Regions from separate parts of the Xanthomonas graminis pv. graminis genome, predicted to be linked through region 2. Evidence: predicted binding sites of a transcription regulator. Region 2 holds the regulator's gene; the other holds the start of a gene.
What was found. The regulator FliA, encoded in region 2, starts transcription of late flagellar genes. The targets are predictions, from matches to a motif close to TAAAGTTTNNCNNNCNNNGGCCGATAA.
Positions count from the first base shown of each region.

Region 1: a site for FliA is predicted at 2,052-2,078, ahead of KHF85_RS17775 (GGDEF domain-containing protein). Genes of this name have one in related genera too.

Region 1 covers NZ_CP076255.1:4,082,575-4,090,509, reverse strand. Annotated here, with positions in the region: gene KHF85_RS17780 (Rieske 2Fe-2S domain-containing protein) at 1-577, opposite strand, end outside; gene KHF85_RS17775 (GGDEF domain-containing protein) at 625-1,779, opposite strand; gene KHF85_RS17770 (hypothetical protein) at 2,122-3,231, opposite strand; gene KHF85_RS17765 (ATP-grasp domain-containing protein) at 3,228-4,409, opposite strand; gene KHF85_RS17760 (MBL fold metallo-hydrolase) at 4,402-5,247, opposite strand; gene KHF85_RS17755 (NAD-dependent epimerase/dehydratase family protein) at 5,402-6,379, opposite strand; gene KHF85_RS17750 (3-oxoacyl-[acyl-carrier-protein] synthase III C-terminal domain-containing protein) at 6,381-7,397, opposite strand; gene KHF85_RS17745 (glycosyltransferase) at 7,513-7,935, opposite strand, start outside.
Region 2 covers NZ_CP076255.1:2,220,513-2,228,447, reverse strand. Annotated here, with positions in the region: gene KHF85_RS09725 (ligand-binding sensor domain-containing diguanylate cyclase) at 1-195, shown strand, start outside; gene flhB (flagellar biosynthesis protein FlhB) at 311-1,441, shown strand; gene flhA (flagellar biosynthesis protein FlhA) at 1,459-3,522, shown strand; gene flhF (flagellar biosynthesis protein FlhF) at 3,697-5,364, shown strand; gene KHF85_RS09705 (MinD/ParA family ATP-binding protein) at 5,351-6,244, shown strand; gene KHF85_RS09700 (RNA polymerase sigma factor FliA) at 6,241-6,990, shown strand; gene cheY (chemotaxis response regulator CheY) at 7,009-7,401, shown strand; gene KHF85_RS09690 (protein phosphatase CheZ) at 7,401-7,935, shown strand, end outside.

The DNA of each region.
Region 1 (7,935 bases), 1.9 Mb from region 2:
CGACATGGAAGCCTTCGTCCGTAGTCTGCAGGCTGGCACGCATCGCGCTGCGCGCGCCGCCGCGGCGCACCAGCCCCGGATGCAGCAGGTGGGTGTGCAGCGGATCGAGGAAGTTCTCCAGCGCATCGACCACGTGTGCCTCCCAGCGCGTGCGCCACAGGAAGCGCCGCACTGAAGGTTGCAGTTGCTGCACCAGCTGTGCCGGGTGCGCGTCGCCGTCGGGATCCGGGCGCAGCCAGATCACGCCGTCGTGTTCGCGCGCGGCGAATGCGCGCACCCGCACCGCCGGCAGCGGCTGTCCGGGCGGCATGCCGGGAATCGCGCGCAGCGCACCGTCGCGGCCGAAGCGCCAGCCGTGGTACGGACAGGCCAGGCCGTCGCCGCTGGCGCAGCCGGCCGACAGCGGCGCGTGCCGGTGCGGGCAACGGTCTTCCAGCGCGAGCAGGCTGCCGTCGGCGCAGCGCGCGATCGCCGCATGCCGGTCCATCACCGTCACCGCCAGCGGCCGCTGCCGCAGCGCGTCGGCGCGGGCCACGGCGAACCAGTGTCGGTACAGCGAGGGATGCCAGTCGGTCATGCCCACTAGCGTCGCATGCGCAGCATGCCGATGTCCGTGCACACGCCCTAGGCGACGACCGTCCCGGTCACCCTGTTGCGCCCGCCGTGCTTGGCCGCATACAGCGCCTGATCGGCGATGACGACCAGCTTCTGCCACTCGATCTGCGCCTGCGTCGAAATGCAATAGCCGATGCTGACCGTGCAGAACAGCGCGGCGCTGGCCGCAGGCGCGATTTCCTTGCGTTCGACCACGCGCCGCAGGCGTTCGGCGATGTCGCGCACCACCGATTCGTCGCCATGCGGGATCAGCACCATGAACTCCTCGCCGCCGACGCGGGCGAGAAAGTCCGGGCTGCGGATATGCCGCGCCAGCGTGTCGGCGATGGCGATCAGGACCTGGTCGCCGGTCGCGTGGCCCAGGCGGTCGTTGATCGATTTGAAGTTGTCGACGTCGATCATCAGCACCGCGATCGGCGAGTTCCTGCCGCGCGCCTCCTGCGTGGCCGACTCGCCCTTTTCCCACATGATCCGGCGGTTGGCGACGCCCGTGAGGGAGTCCTGCGAGGCGTGGCGAATCAGTTCCGCGTTCATCTTCCGGGCCAGCATCCACAGGAACCCGGGGGTGATGATCGAGGTCAGCACCATGCGCGCGAGCAGGCCGAATTTCGACGTCGGGTCGACGCTCGTGTCCGCGAGCGGATGGATCGACCACCAGGCGATGCGCAGCAGCAGCATCAAGGCCCACAGGAAGTGGAACGCGGCAGTGAAGCGTGCCGCGGTGCGTGCCGTTGCGTCAGCATGGCGCCACAAGGCCATGCCGGTGGCAACGGTCAACAGGCCGCGCAGGGTGCAGCCGAAAATCACCATGATCCTGAGATTCTCGCCTCCACTTTGTACGCAATAGATCTCCGCCGCACCGATCAGCGCGACCGAGACCAGGATCCAGGGCTGGATCAGTGGCCGCCGCAGATAGGCGTGCACCGCGCACAACTCCAACACCGTGGCGGCATCGATCGTCAAGTTGCCGATCAATCCCAGAACGGTGCCGTGCGCCGGCAACGCCGTCGGCAGCACGAGTGCGCCAAAGCCAGCCGCGAACGTGGCGTAGCTCAGGCCAAGCAGCAGCAATCCGTTCGTGTGCTTGGCTTTGCGCCCGGTCAAATGGATGGCAAAGAACACCGCCGACGAGACCGCTGCCAGCAAGGCATTGACGATCAGCAAGGTGCCAGCGTGAACCAGGTGTGTGATCGAATCCACAGGTCGCCCAGTCCGCGCTGCAAACGATTTTCAGAAGCCGCCCAGTATAGGGCAGCGAGAATATGTGAGACGCCCGTTTGCAGCAGTTTTCTCATGGAAAACGTTTCCAGATGCCCTGTAGGGCACGACACCGTTCGTGCACACGCTGGATTGGTTTTGCAGGCGCGGCATAGGTCGACGGCAAGGGGCGGTTCGGTCCATCGGGGTTCCTGGCGCTGCAGCTTGGGCTTGCCCTGATATCGGCGAGGGGTGCGTGGCCTTTAGCCCTTTGCGGTTGCGACCATGGCGGCAACGCATGCCGGTCGTTCACAGCCGATAGCGGCGCATCAGTGGTACGCCGATGCGTTCGGTCAGCGCGCCGAGCGCGGCGATCGGCTGGCGCCGGCGCAACGGCAGGTGGCGCGCATCCACTGCGCTGTACTCGATCACCGGCATGCCGCCGCGCTGGCGCTTGAAACTGGCGGCGCCGGCGCTCTGGTTCAGTCGGCGTCCGTACCGCAGCGCATGTTCGAACCCGCAGGCGGTGAGCGTGCGGTACAGCGCCAGCCGTTGGGGTTGCCGCAGGTCGTAGCCGACGATCGGCGCGGTCAGCGTCTGCCCCACGCCGAACAGACCGGTGATGCAGACCAGCTCGCCGCGCGCGTCGCGAAAGCCGTCGAAGTGCAGCAGCCCGGCGCGGTGCCAGGCGCTCAGGAACGCGGCGCGGTAGGCCGGATTGCAGCGCGAATACTTGTCCAGGTACAGCTGCGCGTACAGTGCGGCGATGCGTGGGTAGTCGGCCTCGCCGATGGCGGCGTTGCCGCAGCGCTGCAGGTCGGTGCGCGCGGTCAGCTTGAGATCGCGGGCCAGGTCGCGGTGCCGCAGCAGCGCCGGCCAGTCGTCGTACAGATACACCTGGCGGCTGCCGATCAGGGTGAAGCCATCCGCCTGCAGCGCCTCCAGCCACTGCGGCGTGTCCACCCGGTTGAGCGAGCGGAACCACAGCGCATGCTCCGGCCAGCGCGTGCGCGCCGCGTCCAGCAAGGCGCCCAGGCCTTCGCGCGGCAGCGGCGGATACAGGTTGGTGGACAGCAGCCAGTTGTTGAGGGTGACCGCGCGGTCGATCCGCGCCCAGTCCAGCCAGGCGCCGATGCCGCTGCACAGTCCGCGCAGCGGCGCGGCCAGCGCGCGCGGCAACAGGCGCGCGGCCTCCTCGGCGGCGTAGTCGGCATAGGTGGTGCGCGGCGAGCAGACCCAGGCGTTGCCGGTGCGCTCTTCGCTGACCGTGACCGGCATCGACAGCGTGCCGGCCTGCAGCATGTCGATGCGGGCGTACAGGTTGCCGGCCACGTGCTGCGCGTCGCGGCCGGCATGCAGGGCGGCGAAGCGCTGCGCCTGCACGGCGTAGTCGTTGCCGGCCTCGGCGTCGCCGTTCATGGCGGCGGCAGGGCCTGGCCGTCCCATTCGGTATCGCGGGTGGAGGCGGCGCGCACGCTGCAGCGCTGCGCCAGCGCCAGCCGCGCATGGCTGCCCAGGTCGCACAGCGCGCCGGCCAGTGGGCGCCGATCGCCGCGCGGGGCGAGCACGTCGTCGGCGCGGGCGTAGTCGTGCCGCCATTGCGGCAGGCGGCCATGGCGCAGCGCCGCCGGCAACGCGACGCCGAGCATCAACAGGCCGAGCATCGCCGCGCGCGTTGGTGCCGGGCGCACGATCGCCGCCGGGTCGCGGCAGCTGCCGTCCAGCGCCGCGACCAGCGGATCGGCGGCGGCGAACAAATGCAGGCCGCTGGTCGCGCGCGGATTGCATTCGATCACGCTGTAGCGGCCCTGCGCCGAGACGATCCAGTCGAAGGAGAGGTGTCCGCTGAAGCGCAGCGAGCGCACCAGCTGCGCGGTGAAGCGTTCGATCTGCGGCGCCGGCGCGGCGTCGAAGTAATAGCTGGAACTGCGCTGCAGCCGGTAGCGCGGCCGGTACACCGTATGCGCGAGCAGCACGCCGTCGCGGGCCACCGCGTACGAGCAGCGCTCCTCGCCGGCGCAATAGCGCTGCGCGACCCAGTCGCCCTGTTCGGGCAGCGGCGGTGCCGCGGCGGGCAGGCCGTGCGGATGCACGCGCACGTGCACGCCGAAGCGCGAGTATTCCGGTTTCAGGACCAGCGGCGCGCGGCCGGCCCACTCGCGCGCCTGCTCCAGGCTGCGCACGCGCACGCTGTCGGGCACGTCCACCTCGGCATCGAGGGCGCGCGCCAGCTGCAGGAAGTGCCATTTGCTGTGCAGCGCGCGCAGCATGTCGAACCCGTCCACCAGCACGTCCAGCTGCGCGGGCAAGGCATGCCGGTAGCGGGCCAGGTAGAACACTTCCTCGCAGGTCGGCAGCAGCAGCGCGATGCGCTGGCGCGCGACCAGCGCGTTGAGGCCGGCGATGTAGGCGGCCGGCGCGTAGCGTGCCGGGGCGATGCGGTGGCTGGCGGCGACCGCGTGCGACCAGCCGGCGATGCGGCAGGCTACGCTGTCGGCCAGATGCACGCGCCAGCCCTGCGCGGCGAAGCGGCGCGCCAGGTCCAGCGCCACCGGTGCGCGTGCGCCGCTGATCAGGACGGCCGGCGCGCTAGCCATCGGCGCGCGTGGCGGCGGGCCGCCACTGCCGGCAATGCGAGGGCACCATGCGCAGCGTCGGTTCGGCCTGGCGTAAGGCGTGCAGCCGCGCCAGTGTGTCGCGGTAGACGCGGTGTTCGCCTAGCAAGTGGGTGACGAGTGCCGGCGGCGGCGTGCCGTCGGCGATCGCGGCGCTGGACCAGGCCGCATCGGCGACCAGGAACACCGGCCCGCGCGTGTCCTCGAACCACAGCCCGTGGTGGCCGGGCGCGTGCCCGGGCAGCGGCACCAGCAGCACACTGCCGTCGCCGAACAGGTCGCGCGGCGTGCCGAAGCCGCGCAGCGCCGCGGGCGCCGCGCATGCCGGCAATGCCTCGCACCAGTGCATGCGTTCGCGCGCGCCGTGCAGCAGTGCCGGCAGGAAGCCTTCGCGCAGCGCCGCCAGCCGCCCGCGCCGCTGCAGGTCGTCCCAGGCCTGTTGCGCGCAGGCGATGCGCGCCTGCGCGAAGTCGGCCACGCCGCCGACGTGGTCGCCATGGAAGTGCGACAGCACGATCCAGTCGATCGCCGCCGCGTCGACGCCGTCTCCGGCCAGCTGTTCGCGCAACGACTGGCCCGGCGCCAGGTGCACCGGCGTCAACAGGCGGTACAGCCGCTCGGGAAAATGCGCGGTGGCGGCGAGGAAGTGCTGCGAATAGCCGGTGTCGAACAGCAGGTTGCCGTGCACCGGATGCTGCAGCAGCGCCGCCAGCGCCGGGAACTGGCAGGGCGCCAACGTCGCGCCGCGGCGCGTGGCGCGTTCGGGATGGGTGCAGTGGCCGGCTTCGTACAGCCGCCAGCGCAGCGTCGGTGCGCTCATGTGCGTTCCCGCCCGGCCGCGCGATGCGTGGGCGATGTGTCGGCCGCGACGCTTTGGCGGGTAAGTCGCGTCGGGACTGAAGTCCCTACCGCACGTGCAAAGGCGCGTGAGTCTGCGCAGGCCGTGGGCTGGCCAACCGCTTGTCGGAGCTGGCTCACGTGCGCGCCAGGGCCGCGATCCCGGCCTCGGTGGACAGCTGCGGCGCGTAGCCGAGTTCGCGCCGTGCGCGGCCGATGTCCAGCGTTTGCGAATAGCCGAGCACGCCGATGCCGTAGCGGCTCAGCCGCGGCTCCGGCTGCCCGCGCCGGCGCAAGGCGATCTGCTCGCCGAGCGTGGCCAGCGCCAGGGCCAGGCGGCGCGGCACCGGCAGCAGGCGCACGCGCAGCTGCAGCGCCGCGAACAGCTGGGTGAGCAGGTCGCGCACCGCGATCGGCGTGCCGTTGCTGATGTTGTAGGCGCGGCCATCGCCGAGGTGCTCGGCGCGTAGCGCGGCCAGCGCCGCGGCCACCGCGTTCTCCACGCAGCACACGTCGATCATCGCGCGCCCGCCGTGCACCAGCGGGAACCAGCCGCGGTGCGCCACCGCCAGCAGCCGCGGCACGATCGCGTTGTCGCCGGGGCCGAACACCGCGCGCGGGCGCAGCACCAATGCCGGCAGCCCGGCCGCGGCGGCGGCACGCACGTTTTCTTCCGCTTCCCATTTGGTCTGCGGATAACCGCCGATCCAGCGCGCCGGCGGGGTGAAGTCTTCGCGCACCTGGTATTGGTCGGCGAAGCGGAAATAGATGCTGGGCGAACTGAAGTGCACGAAGCGGCGCACCCGCGTGCGCTGCGCGGCGGCGAGCAGGCGCTCGGTGGCGACCACGTTGGCCTGGCGGAACAGCTCGGCGCTGGCCCACGGCGCCGACAGCGCGGCGCAGTGGATCACCGCCGCGCAGCCGTGCAGCAGGGGGGCCAGGTCGTCGCGGCACAGCTCGGCGCGGACCACGTCGATGCGCGGATCGCCGGCGAAGGCGGCCAGTGCGGCGGCATTGCGGCCGCTGGCGCGGACCTGCGCGCCGTCGGCGGCGAGCGCGCGGACGATGTGCGCGCCGATGAAGCCGGAGGCGCCGGTGACCAGGATGCGCGCCATGTCAGTACCTGAGCACCGCGCCGCCGAACGCCAGCCCGGCGCCGGAGCCGATCAGCCCGATCAGGTCGCCGCGCACGATGCGGCCGTCGGCGATGGCCTGGTGCAGTGCGCTCGGGATCGAGGCGGCCATCTGGTTGCCGCGTTCGCCGATCACGTTGACCAGCGTGTCCGGCGCCAGCCGCAGCGCGACCTGCAGATGCCGCAGCGCCTTGGCGCTGGCCTGGTGCGGCACGATCCGCTGCAATTGCGCCAGTTCGACGCCGGCCTTGTGCAGCAGCCGCTGCAGGAACCCGGGCAGCTTCGCCGCGGCGAGCCGGTAGGTGGCGCGGCCGTTCATTTCGAACAGCGAACCGGCGCGCAGCGCGTCGATGCCGTGTTCCAGGCGCAGGCGGGTGCCGCCGGCGCGGACCCGGCAGTGTTCGATGCCTTCGGAATAGGTTTCCAGGTGCGCGGCCAGTAGTTGCGAACCGCTGTCGCCGCTGTCCGCGCCCAGCACCAGCGCCGCGGCGCCGTCGCCGAACAGCGGCGCGGTGTCCATGTCGTCGCAGTTCAGGCCGACGCTGGCGATTTCGCTGCACACGATCAGCACCCGCCGGTAGCGGCCGGCGGCGATCGCGCAGGCGGCCAGGTCGAGCGCGGCGATGAAGCTCAGGCAGGTGGCGTTGATGTCGAACGCCGGCAGTCCGCTGCCCTGCAGGCCGAGCCGCGCGTGCAGCAGCGCGGCGCTGCAGGGGATCGCCTGCTCCATCAGGCTGCAGGCGCAGATCACGCAATCGACCTCGGACGCGTCCAGCTGCGCCGCCGCCAGCGCCGCGCGCGCGGCGCGTTCGCCCATCAGCGAGGCCGGTTCGTCGGCGCCGGCGTAGTGGCGCACGCCGACCCCGGCATGGCGCAGGGTCCAGCCGGCGGGCTTGCCCCAGCGCTGGTCGAAGCTGTCCGAGGTCACTTGCCGCGCCGGCAGATAGTCGCCCGTGCCGAGGATGCGCACCGCGATGGGCCTGCTGGGGGCGACGGTCATTGCCAAAGCTCGGGCAAAGGAGACGCAGCGTACTGCCAGCGGATCGACGCCGGCAACCACGCCGCGGCGGCGCGTGCTGCCCGCGAATGCAACACGTGCGCTAGCGGCCGCGGCGCTACCCGTACCAGAAGCCGAGCGCGTCGCGCGAACGCAGCATGCCGCGGCCGCGGCGCAGCAGCTGCAGCAGCAGGCCCAGGTGCTCGCGCTTGCTGAAGCTGCGCAGCTTGCGGTCGGAGGTGTGCACCGGCTCGCGCAGGATCACGAAGCGCCCGCGCCGGGCCAGCGCGCGGCTCAGCGCCACGTCCTCGCCGGCGTAGTAGCGTTCGTCGAAGCCGCCCGCGGCGTCGAACGCGCTGCGCGTGCAGAACAGGAAGCAGCCTGGGGCGATGCCGGTGCGGCGGAACAGCCAGGCGAACACGGTTTGCGCCACGCGTTCGTGCCAGGCGATGTCGCCAAGCAGGTGCACCTGCGCGCCGCCGCCGACCGCGCCGGTGTGCAGCGCGCGTAGGGCCGCGGCCAGCAGCGGCGTGTTGACGCG
Region 2 (7,935 bases):
TTGCAGGACCTGCGCGTGGCGGTCTCCGGGCATCCGCTGCGGGTCGGCACGCAAAGCCTGGCGGTCACCGCCTCGATCGGCGTGGCTTGGTATCGGCATGGCGAGAGCATGCAGCAATTGCTGGCCCGCGCCGACAAGGCGCTGTACCGGGCCAAGCACCTGGGCCGCAATCGCGTGGAACTGCAGCAGGACTAGCTTGCGTCGACGCGGCCGGAAGAAGCCGCGGCCCGCCGCGGACCGGCCGCCCAGCGAACGGTACGGTCCTTGCAGGAGGCTGGGTTGAATCCCCTGCCCGGCGCGCCTCACCGTCATGTCCGAAAACGAAGAAGGCACCGAAAAAACCGAACAACCGACCGAAAAACGCCTGCGCGAGGCACGCGAGCAGGGCAACATCCCGCACTCGCGCGAACTGGCGACCGCGGCGGTGTTCAGCGCCGGCATCTTCGCCCTGATGGGCATGTCCGGCTCGCTGGCGGCCGGCGCGGCGAACTGGATGAAGGGTGCGCTGCGCCCGGATCCGCGCCTGCACGACAACCCGGACGCGCTGTTCGGCCACTTCGGCGAATTGCTGCTGGGGCTGCTGTGGGTGACCCTGCCGCTGGTCGGCATCTGCGTGGCGGCCGGCTTCGTCGCGCCGATCCTGATGGGCAGCCTGCGCTTCTCCGGCGCGGCGCTGATCCCCAAGTTCGAGCGGCTCAACCCGATGGCCGGGCTGACCCGGCTGTACGGCCCGGAAAGCCTGGCCGAACTGTTCAAGTCGATGCTGCGCATGGGTTTCGTCGGCGGCGCCGCCGCCCTGTGCATCTCCAACAACGTGGACGGCCTGCGCAGCCTGATGCGGCAACCGCTGGAGACCGCCATCGGCGACGGCCTGGGCTTCACCCTGCACCTGCTGCTGTACACCGCCGGCGCGCTGGCGCTGCTGGCCGCCATCGACGCGCCCTACCAGAAGTGGAATTACACCCGCAAACTGATGATGACCCGCGACGAAGTGCGCCGGGAAATGAAGGAGAGCGAGGGTAGCCCGGAGGTCAAGGGCCGCATCCGGCAGATGCAGATGCAGCTGTCTCAGCGGCGGATGATGGAGGCGGTACCCAGCGCCGACGTGGTGGTGGTCAACCCCACCCACTACGCGGTGGCGCTGAAATACGAGAGCGGGCGCATGCGCGCACCGACCGTGGTCGCCAAGGGCGTGGACGAACTGGCCTTCCGGATCCGCGAGATCGGCGAGCAGCACCGCGTCGCAGTGGTGTCTGCGCCACCTTTGGCACGCGCTTTGTATAGGGAAGGACAACTCGGCAAGGAAATTCCCGTGAGACTGTATTCGGCCGTGGCCCAGATCCTCTCCTACGTCTACCAGCTGCGCTCCTGGCGCAGCGGGCCGATGCCGCCGTTGCCGCCGCTGGAGGTCGATGAATTCGCCCCGGGGAGCAAGCCGTGAGCCAGCCCGCCGCGCAAATGAACACGCGCAAGATGATGGACATGATCAAGCACGGCCTCGGCGCGCCGGTGATCGTGGTGGCAATGCTGGCGATGGTGGTGGTGCCGCTGGCCGCGCCGGTGCTGGATGCGCTGTTCACCTTCAACATCGCGATCTCGCTGATGGTGCTGCTGGCGGTGGTCTACGTGAAGCGGCCGCTGGAGTTCAGCATCTTCCCGATCGTGCTGCTGATGACCACGATGCTGCGCCTGGCGCTGAACGTGGCCTCCACCCGCGTGATCCTGATCAACGGCCAGGACGGCCACGGCGCCGCCGGCAAGGTCATCGAGGCGTTCGGCGAGTTCGTGATCGGCGGCAACTACGCGGTCGGCATCGTGGTGTTCGCGATCCTGACCATTATCAACTTCGTGGTCATCACCAAGGGCGCCGGGCGCGTGTCGGAAGTGACCGCGCGCTTCATCCTCGACGCCATGCCCGGCAAGCAGATGGCGATCGACGCCGACCTCAACGCCGGCCTGCTGACCCGCGAGGAAGCCAAGGCCCGGCGCGAGGAGGTCCGCGAGGAAGCCGACTTCTACGGCTCGATGGACGGCGCCAGCAAGTTCATCCGCGGCGACGCCATCGCCGGCATCCTGATCCTGTTCATCAACCTGATCGGCGGCATGGCGGTCGGCGTCCTGCAGCACGGCATGCCGGTGGCGCAGGCCGCGTCCACCTATACGCTGCTGTCGATCGGCGACGGCCTGGTGGCGCAGCTGCCGGCGCTGCTGGTGTCCTCGGCGGTGGCGATGCTGGTCACCCGCGCCTCGCGCTCGCAGGACATGGGCGCCTCGATGATGGGCCAGGTGTTCGGCCAGCACAAAGCGCTGGCGGTGGCCGCGGCGATCCTGGGCCTGGTCGGCCTGGTCCCGGGCATGCCCAACGTCGCTTTCTTGACGCTGGCGCTGATCCTGGGCCTGCTGGCCTGGAAAATGTGGAAGCGCAGCCTGCTGCCGGAAGAAGCCAAGCCGGATCCGGCGCAGCAGGCGGCCAGCGCCGGCGCGCAGGCCAACGCCGAACTGGGCTGGGACGAACTGCGCCCGATCGATCCGCTGGGCCTGGAGGTCGGCTACCGGCTGATCCCGCTGGTGGACAAGACCCAGGGCGGCGAACTGATGGCGCGGATCAAGGGCGTGCGCCGCAAGCTGACCCAGGACATCGGCTTCCTGATCCCGCCGGTGCACATCCGCGACAACCTGGAGCTGCCGGCCAACGCCTACCGCCTGCTGGTGCACGGCGTACCGGTGGCCACCGCCGACATCCATCCCGACCGCGAGCTGGCGCTGGACCCCGGCGGCGCGCTGGGCAAGATCGACGGCATTCCCGGCAAGGATCCGGCGTTCGGCCTGGACGCGATCTGGATCCAGCCGCACCAGCGCGCCCAGGCCGAGACCATGGGCTACACCGTGGTCGATCCGGCCACGGTGATCGCCACCCACCTGTCGCACCTGATCCGCGAGCACGCCCCGGAGCTGCTCGGCCATGAGGAAGTGCAGCAGCTGCTGGCCACGCTGGCCAAGAGTGCGCCGAAGCTGGTCGAGGACCTCACCCCCAAGGCGCTGCCGCTGTCGGTGGTGGTGCGCGTGCTGCAGAACCTGCTGATCGAGAAGATCCCGGTGCGGCAGCTGCGCAAGATCGTCGAGGCGCTGGTCGAACAGGCCCCGCAGAGTCAAGAACCCGGCGTGCTCACCGCCGCGGTGCGCAACGCGCTGGGCCGGTTCATCGTCCAGGAAATCTCGGGAATGTCCGCCGAACTGCCGGTGTACACCCTGGCCCCGCAATTGGAACGTGTCTTGCAAGACTCTACGCAAGGCAACGGTGCCGCGCTGGAACCAGGGTTGGCCGAGCGACTGCACCAGAGCCTGGCCGAATGCGTCAGCAAGCAGGAAGCGCGCAACGAACCGGCCGTGGTGCTGGTACCGGCGCAAGTCCGCGCCGCGCTGGCCAGGCTGGTCCGCCACAGCGTCCCCTCGCTGTCGGTGCTGTCCTACAGCGAAGTACCGGAAGACAAGCGGTTGAAGTTGGTGGGAACGATTAGTTGAAGCCGGGACCCGGGACGAGGGACCCGGGACTCGGAAGCGCAACGGTCAGGAATCGGAATAGACAAATGAATGCTCGCAAACACATCCCCATCCAAACGCGATCGCAAGCTGCGGCCTCCAGGCGCTTGCTGTTGCCGAGTCCCGGGTCCCGAGTCCCGCCCCGAAGGTGACCGCATGAAAATCAAACGCTTCGTAGCTCCCGACATGCGCACCGCGTTCCGCATGGTGCGCGACGAGCACGGCCCGGATGCGGTGATCCTGTCCAACCGGCGCACCGACGAGGGCATCGAGATCGTCGCCGCCAGCAACTACGACGAAGCTCTGGTGCAGCAGGCCCTGGATGCGGCGCGGCCGGAAGAGCCGGCGCCGCGGCTGCAGGTGTCGGCCGCCAATCCGGCGCCGCGTGCGGCCAAGTCCGGCGCCATGGCCAACCCGGCGATGGCGATGATGGCCGCGATCAGCGAGCGCCGCTCCCCGGCCACGGCCAGCGTGGCCACCGCCGCGCCGGCGCGGCCGCTGACTCAGCCCGCCGCGATCGCCGTCTCGGCGATGCCCGCCGGCAGCGCACCCGCGCCGAACCGTCCGGCCGCCGCAGCGCAGGCCCCTGCCCCGGCTCCGGCCGCCGCCGACGTGCCCTTCGCCGAATTCCGCATTCCCGAGGACGTGTTCCGCAACGCGCCGATCAGCGTGCCGATGGCGAGCCCGTTCGCCGTCCCGGCCGCGGCCAGCGCCGCGGCCAGCGCCGCCGCCGTGCCGGCGTGGCTGGAGGACATCGCCGCGGTGTCGCTGAGCCCGGCCGCCACGCCGGGCGCCCCGGCTGCGCCCAGCGCCGAACCGGTCGCCGCCGCCACGGTGCCGGCCCCCGCTGCCGGCAGCGCCGGGATCCCGGCGCTGCCGGCCCTGACGCCGGTGCCGAGCTTCCCGGCAGCGCAGAACGACGAACAATTGACTCAGCTGCGCGACGAACTGGCGCTGATGCGGCAGATGATCGAGCGCGAGATGAACCGGCTCACCGACGAGCGCCTGCGCGGTTCGCCGGTGCGCGCCCAGGCGCTGGAGCTGATGGACGACTACGGCTTCGACAGCGGCCTCATCCGCGACGTGGTCATGCAGATCCCCGCCGACCTGGAGCTGCACCGTGGCCGCGGGCTGATGCTGGGGCTGCTGTCCAAGCGCCTGCCGATCGCGCCGCTGGATCCGATCGAGGAAGGCGGCGTGATCGCCCTGATCGGCCCCACCGGCGCCGGCAAGACCACCACCATCGCCAAGCTGGCCTCGCGCTTCCTGGAACGCCACGCCGCCCGCGACGTGGCCCTGGTCACCACCGATACCATCCGCGTCGGCGGCCGCGAACAGCTGCACAGCTACGGCCGCCAGCTCGGCATCGCCGTGCACGAGGCCGACAGCGACGCCGCCCTGCAGCAGTTGCTGGAGCGCCTGCGCGACTACAAGCTGGTGCTCATCGACACCGCCGGCATGGGCCAGCGCGACCGCGCCCTGGCCGCACAATTGCACTGGCTGCGCGCCTCGCGAGTGGTCCGGTCCTTGCTAGTACTCCCTGCCAACGCGCATTTCTCCGACCTGGACGAGGTGGTGCGCCGGTTCGCCGGCGCCGATCCACAGGGGGTGATCTTGACCAAGCTGGATGAAACCGGGCGGTTTGGCAGTGCCCTGTCGGTGGTCGCGGACCACCGGCTTCCCATCACCTGGGTGACCGATGGTCAGCGCGTGCCGGACGACCTGCACCGCGCCAACGCCGCCAGCCTGGTATTGCGCCTTGAAGATTTGCGGCGCGCTGCCGATAAGCCCTGTACTCCGGAGCAGAACCATGCCGTCGCGTGATTACGCCAATCTCACCAATGCCTTCCCCCTGTCGGCAACCCGCAGCGAACCGCTGGGTCCGCTAGGCCCGGTGCGCACGATCGCCGTGACCGGCGGCAAGGGCGGCGTGGGCAAGACCAACATCTCGGTCAACCTGTCGATGGCGCTGGCCGACATGGGCAAGCGCACCCTGCTGCTGGACGCCGACCTTGGCCTGGCCAACGTCGACGTGCTGCTCGGGCTGACCCCCAGGTTCACCCTGGCCGACCTGGTCGCCGGGCGCTGCACCCTGGAAGAAGTGCTGATCGACATGCCCAACGGGTTGATGGTGGTGCCCGCCGCCTCCGGCCGCCGGCACATGGCCGAACTGCCGCCCGCTCAGCACGTCGGCCTGGTCAACGTGTTCTCCGAGCTGCAGCGCGAGCTGGACGTGATGATCATCGACACCGCCGCCGGCATCACCGACAGCGTGCTGACCTTCTGCCAGGCCGCGCAGGACGCGGTGGTGGTGGTCTGCGACGAACCGGCCTCGATCACCGACGCCTACGCCCTGATCAAGGTGCTGTCGCGCGAACGCGGCGTGGACCGGGTGCAGATCGTCGCCAACATGGTCCGCGACGCCAACGAAGGCCGCCTGCTGTACGACAAGCTGAGCCGGGTGTGCGAGAAATTCCTCGGCGACGTGTCGCTGAACTACCTGGGCTGCGTGCCGCAGGACGACTGGCTGCGCCTGTCGGTGCAGCGCCAGCAGCCGGTGGTCAAGGCCTACCCGTCCAGCCCGTCGGCGCAGGCGATCACCGAAATCGCCCGCCGCACCTCGCGCTGGCAGGCGCCGACCGTGCCACGCGGCAACGTCGAGTTCTTCGTCGAACGGATCATCCAGCGGGGGGTCGCCGCATGAACGCCGCCGCCCAATACCGCGCCGTGCAGCGCAACAGTTCCAACGACTACATCGCCCAGCATTCGGACCTGGTGCGGCGCATCGCCCACCACCTGGCGGCCCGGCTACCGGCCAGCGTCGAGATCGACGACCTGATCCAGGCCGGCATGATCGGCCTGATCGAGGCGTCGCGCAGCTACGACGCCGACCAGGGCGCCTCGTTCGAAACCTACGCCTCGATCCGCATCCGCGGCTCGATGATCGACGAGATCCGCCGCGGCGACTGGGTGCCGCGCTCGGTGCACCGCCGTGCCCGCGACGCCGCCTCGGCGGTGCGCAAGATCGAACAGAGCACCGGCCGGGCCGCTGCCGCCAACGAAGTGGCCGCGGCGATGGACATGCCGCTTCCCGACTACATGCGATTGATGGAAGATGCCGCACGCGGCCAGGTACTGAGCCTGGAGTCGCGGGTCGAGGACCATGGCGAGCTGGACACCATCGCCAAGGGCGGCCCCAATCCACAGCAAATGCTGGAACGCAGCGAGTTCGGCCGCGAGCTGGGCAAGGCGATCGGGCAGTTGCCCGAACGCGAGCAGCTGGTGCTGTCGCTGTACTACGAACAGGAATTGAACCTGAAGGAAATCGGCGCGGTGCTCGGTGTCAGCGAGTCGCGCGTCTGCCAGATCCACGGCCAGGCCACGGTACGCTTGCGCGGACGCTTGAAAGCGTTCGAAGCGGCAGACGCCGGCCTGGAAGACGAAGAATAAGACCCAAGGGAGTTAGCGGTGAACAAGAACATGCGGATTTTGATCGTGGACGATTTCTCGACGATGCGGCGCATCGTCAAGAATCTGCTCGGCGATCTGGGCTTCACCAACACTGCAGAGGCCGAAGACGGCAACAGTGCGCTGGCGGCACTGCGCTCGGCACCGTTCGAGTTCGTGGTCACCGACTGGAACATGCCCGGCATGACCGGCATCGACCTGCTGCGCAACATCCGCGCCGACGACAAGCTCAAGCACCTGCCGGTGCTGATGGTGACCGCCGAGGCCAAGCGCGAGCAGATCATCGAGGCGGCGCAGTGCGGCGTGAACGGCTACATCATCAAGCCGTTCACCGCGCAGACGCTGCAGGAGAAGCTGGGCAAGATCTTCGAACGCCTGGGAGCGACCGCCTGATGCAAGCCACCGCCGAACGCAGCGCCCTGATCGAACGCCTGCAAGGTGCGCTGGACGCACTGGAGCGCGGCGACGAAACCGCCTGGCGCAAGGAAATCGACACCCTGGCCGCCTGGCGCACGCGGCCGATGATGCAGGGCCTGAGCCGGCTGGCGCGCGACCTGGGCCAGGCGCTCGGCGAGCTGCCGGTCATTCCCAGCGAAGCCGGCGAACTGGACGACGCCTGCTCGCGCCTGGACCACGTGGTGGAGATGACCGAGAAGGCCAGCCACCGCACCCTGGACCTGGCCGAGGAATGCCGCGCGCTGGCCGAACAGCTGCGCGCCGGCGGCCTGACCGGCGACCAGGGCGAGATCCTCGACAAGATCCGCCACAATCTCACCGAGATGGCCCTGGCGCAGAGCTTCCAGGACCTGACCGGGCAGATCATCCGCCGCGTGGCGACCATCGTGCGCCGCGTGCACGAGGGCTTCGGCGCGCTCGGCCTGCCGCCGAAGGACGACAAGAAACCCGACGGCGGCCTGGCCGGCCCGG